2 regions of the Hylemonella sp. W303a genome follow, and region 2 is predicted to be linked to the other one. Evidence: predicted binding sites of a transcription regulator. Region 2 holds the regulator's gene; the other holds the start of a gene.

Region 1 (2,392 bases), on a different contig from region 2:
TTCAATTTGCCGGTATGCACGCGGAGCGTAAAAAAAGCGGGCTCACGAGCCCGCTTCAGAGGAACAACCTTGTATCAGTACGAACGACGTTGTTCTCGTTGGCGGTCACCATAGCCCGAAATGGTCTCTTTGGGACGCGCGATATTGACGACGATTTCACGACCACCAACCGACATGCCATTGAGTCCATGGATGGCCGCTTGAGCTTGATCCGCGTTGTTCATTTCTACAAAGCCAAAGCCTTTGGAGCGGCCAGAGTCGCGGTCCTGCATGACCTTCGCGGAGGTGACGCTTCCGTACTCCGAGAAGTTTTGAACCAAGGAATCATCGTTGATCGAGTAAGGCAGATTGCCGACGTAAATTTTGTTGCTCATTGGAATGCTTTCAGAGAGTGCCTGCTCTAATGAGCCAGGCGAGCTGGCGCATGAATCGAATTCGGCCAGAAGATGCGCGTCGACCAGTCATGGTTGGGACGCAGGATTAGCGCGGCTTTAGGCTGCGGTGAGTCAGGCCGGTGTCGCCAAGCCGATGGACTCGTGATTGCCCATCGCCCGCGCATACAGCAGTGCCCCTTCAACGCTGGTGAATGTGGGCACATAGACGCTGACGCGGTCATGGGTGGAGAAACCTTGCCCTCGCTTGATCGACAGACCGGCTTTGTACCGGCCATCTTCTGCGAGGCGACAAAAAGGGGTGAATAGGAGTTTTCCGATGCGGAAAGACTCTTGTGTCTTAGACGACATGAATGCCAACTTTCTCGTGGTCACGCGCCAAACACCTGCCATCGTGCCCATTGAGCGGACGACGACTGCGGCAGTGAGGCGCACTACCTGTTGAGCTTGGATATGGGAGCGTGACCACCAGAACAACCCGTGCAAGTTGCCGGGTCGGTGGCTAAAAAGAGGACGGCTGATCAGTGCCGAGAGCTAAAGTCAAACTGCTTACAGACATCAAGCGGAATCTGCAAGCGGGCGGACTATAGCATCCATTTGGCGATCCCGGTCGATATGGCCCCTACCCGCTATCCGATTCGGGCAGAGGCGAAACCCGACAAAAAAGTCGACAACCAGCACGAAACCCGTCCTAAAAAGCGCCCACAAACCGTCCGCTCTCTCTTGAAACCCCAGCAAAAAGCCTTATGATTAGCACTCGCTGGAGATGAGTGCTAACAAGCTTGTCGGTGCTCATCGGCGTGCAGACGAATGCGCGCCCAGCCAAGTCAAAAGCGCCAACCCGTGCAACGGGAAAGCGCAGTTCGCTGTTCCTTTTTCTGTTTCAACTTTTAGGAGATTCCTGATGAAACTGCGTCCTCTGGCCGATCGCGTGATCGTCAAGCGCGTCGAAAACGAGACCAAGACCGCCTCCGGCATCGTCATCCCTGACAGCGCCGCCGAGAAGCCCGACCAGGGCGAGGTGCTGGCCGTGGGCCCGGGCAAGAAGAACGACAAGGGCGAACTGGCCACCATGAACGTCAAGGTCGGTGACCGCGTTCTGTTCGGCAAGTACAGCGGCCAGACCGTCAAGGTCGATGGCGACGAGCTGTTGGTCATGAAGGAAGACGATCTGTTTGCAGTCGTTGAGAAGTAATCACTTCTTCGCACGCAACCCATCCTCTCATTCGCACTTAATTCATTCGGAGAATTCAAATGGCAGCTAAAGACGTTGTTTTCGGTGGCGACGCACGCGCTCGCATGGTCGAAGGCGTGAACATCCTGGCCAACGCGGTCAAGGTGACCCTGGGCCCCAAGGGCCGCAACGTGGTGCTCGAGCGCTCCTTCGGCGCCCCCACCGTGACCAAGGACGGCGTGTCCGTGGCCAAGGAAATCGAACTCAAGGACAAGATCCAGAACATGGGCGCCCAGCTCGTGAAGGAAGTCGCGTCCAAGACCAGCGACAACGCCGGTGACGGCACCACCACCGCCACCGTGCTGGCCCAAGCCATCGTGCGCGAAGGCAGCAAGTACGTGGCCGCCGGTCTGAACCCCATGGACCTGAAGCGCGGCATCGACAAGGCCGTCGCCGCCCTGGTTGAGCAGCTGAAGAAGGCTTCCAAGCCCACCACCACCAGCAAGGAAATCGCGCAAGTTGGCTCCATCTCCGCCAACAGCGACGAGTCCATCGGCAAGATCATTGCCGACGCCATGGACAAGGTCGGCAAGGAAGGCGTGATCACCGTGGAAGACGGCAAGAGCCTGAACAATGAACTCGACGTTGTCGAGGGCATGCAGTTCGACCGCGGCTACCTGTCGCCCTACTTCATCAACAACCCCGACAAGCAAGTTGCCCTGCTGGACAACCCCTTCGTGCTGCTGTTCGACAAAAAGATCAGCAACATCCGTGACCTGCTGCCCACGCTGGAGCAAGTCGCGAAGTCGGGCCGTCCGCTGCTGAT
Region 2 (2,392 bases):
ACCATGGCCTCGCGCTCGGAGACGATTTGCAGGGAGACCTCCGAATCCGAGGGCAGGACAACAGGCCGGTTCGACAATGAATGTGGCGCGATCGGCGCAAGCACCCAGCCCGCGATGGCGGGGTGGAGGATGGGGCCGCCGGCCGAGAGCGAGTAGGCGGTGGAGCCGGTGGGCGTGGCGAGGATCAGGCCATCGGCCCGGTGGTTGGCCACGAAACGGCCATCCACTTCCACGTGCAGTTCCACCATGCCCGAGGAATTGCCGCGATGCACCACCACGTCATTCATGGCCAGGGCGTCGAAGACACAGTGATCACCGTCTGGCCCGGGACGGATCACCCGCGCCTGCATCAGCGCGCGTTCTTCCGCTTCATATTCGCCATGCAGCATGGGTGGCAGCACGCTGGCGTAACTCTCCAGAGAGATGTCGGTGATGAAACCGAGCCGCCCGCTGTTGATGCCGATCAGTGGCACGCCTTGGCCCGTGTCGGGGTGAAAGAGCACGCGGCTGGCGCCCAGCATGGTGCCGTCGCCACCTACCACCAAGGCGAGGTCGCAGCGGGACGCGATGTCGTCCAGGCCCAGCGTCGGCAGGCCATCCAAGCCGTCGGCGGCCAGGGCTGTTTGTGCTTCCACCATCACGGCGCAACCTTGTGCTTGGAGCAGGGCCGCGATGCCTCCCAGCGCCGGGCGTGCCCGCGTACTGGCCGTTCCCGGGGTGCCGCCGGGTTGCGGGGCGAGTGGGTAGCGGCCGATCAGGGCAACTTGGTGGAATCGGAGGTTCATGGCGGGAAGCTGTGGGTATGTATCAATATACAGTATTGGCGCCGGCTTTCAATCCTTCCAGCGACTTGATTTGCAAGAATGGTTCGGGTGTGCGCGGGGCTCGTCGTTAGAATGATTTTCCATGCTGGATGACCGTGCCAAGTTGCTTTTGAAGACGCTTGTGGAGCGTTACATCGCCGACGGGCAGCCGGTCGGCTCGCGCACGCTATCGCGCGCCTCGGGGCTGGAGCTGTCGCCCGCGACCATCCGCAACGTGATGTCCGACCTGGAGGAATTGGGCCTGATCGCCAGTCCCCACACCAGCGCCGGACGGGTGCCCACGGCTCGCGGCTATCGTCTTTTCGTGGACACCATGCTGACCGTGCAGCGTGAGCAGATGGCTGCGTCGGAGTTCGCGCCCCATCAGCTCGTGCCTGACCAGCCCCAGAAGGTCATCAGCAATGCGGCCAATCTGTTGTCTTCCCTGTCGCAGTTCGTCGGGGTGGTCGTGGCACCCCGTCGTTCCTCGGTGTTTCGACACATTGAATTCCTTCGTCTGGGCGAGCGGCGCATTCTGGTCATCCTGGTTTCGCCTGAGGGTGACGTGCAGAACCGCGTGATCTTCACCGGGGCCGATTACTCCACCTCCCAGCTCACCGAGGCTGCCAACTACCTCAACGCCCATTACCTCGGCCTCACGCTGGAGCAGGTGAAGGAGCGTCTTCAGGGCGAGGTCGAGAAACTGCGCGGCGAGATTGCTGCCTTGATGCAGGCGGCCGTCACAGTCGGCACCGAGGCCATGAGTCAGCCGCAGGAAGAGGTGGTGATCGCGGGCGAACGCAATCTGCTGGCGGTCAGCGATTTCTCCAGCGACATGAGCCATCTGCGTCGTGCCTTCGATCTTTTCGAGCAGAAGGCTCAACTGATGCGACTGCTCGACAGCGCGGGCCAGGCCGAAGGCGTGCGCATCTTCATCGGCGGCGAAAGCCAGGTCGTGCCCTATGAGGAGCTCTCCGTGGTCAGCGCGCCTTACGAGGTGGACGGCCAGATCGTGGGCACTCTGGGTGTCATTGGTCCCACGCGCATGGCCTATGACCGCATGATCCAGATTGTCGACGTCACCTCCAAGCTGCTGGGCAACGCGCTCAGCCACGGCAAATAAGTCAAGTTTCCTGCCCCTGCAGTTGGGCGGAGTCGCCACTTACAATCCCCCACTTCGCGGGCAAAGCGATCGCGGTGCTTGCGTGGGGGGCGTTAGCTCAGTTGGTTAGAGCAGGGGACTCATAATCCCTTGGTCGCTGGTTCGAGCCCAGCACGCCCTACCACCCCATCGTCAGCAGGCCGGCGGAGAGTTGCAAGCCCAGGTCGCCTGCACAATGCGGCGATGGACCCCATCCTCGACCGCCTCGCCACAACCGTTGCCACGGCCCAATCCGTCGAGGAGCTCACACGCCCCTTGCTGGAGCTGTTGCAAGCCGCCACCGGCTTGGAGTCCACCTACCTCACTCGGGTGGATCTGCAGCAAGGTGTGCAGAACATCCTGTATTCCAAGAACACCAGCCGGCTCCACATGCCTGAAGGCCTGGCCGTGCCCTGGGATGACACCTTGTGCAAGCGGGCCCTGGAGT

Evidence for each region. Region 2 encodes HrcA, which represses chaperone genes, less so after heat shock. Its sites were predicted from a motif close to TTAGCACTCNNNNNNNNNGAGTGCTAA; they were not measured.
Region 1: a site for HrcA is predicted at 1,143-1,169, ahead of groES (co-chaperone GroES). Genes of this name have one in related genera too.

Annotation. Positions count from the first base shown of each region.
Region 1 is NZ_JBKFDG010000003.1:131,956-134,347, reverse strand. It holds gene ACLBKS_RS06845 (RNA recognition motif domain-containing protein) at 75-374, opposite strand; gene ACLBKS_RS06840 (hypothetical protein) at 507-743, opposite strand; gene groES (co-chaperone GroES) at 1,297-1,587, shown strand; gene groL (chaperonin GroEL) at 1,647-2,392, shown strand, end outside.
Region 2 is NZ_JBKFDG010000005.1:215,358-217,749, forward strand. It holds gene ACLBKS_RS11530 (NAD kinase) at 1-785, opposite strand, end outside; gene hrcA (heat-inducible transcriptional repressor HrcA) at 907-1,926, shown strand; tRNA gene ACLBKS_RS11540 (tRNA-Ile) at 2,013-2,089, shown strand; gene ACLBKS_RS11545 (diguanylate cyclase domain-containing protein) at 2,149-2,392, shown strand, end outside.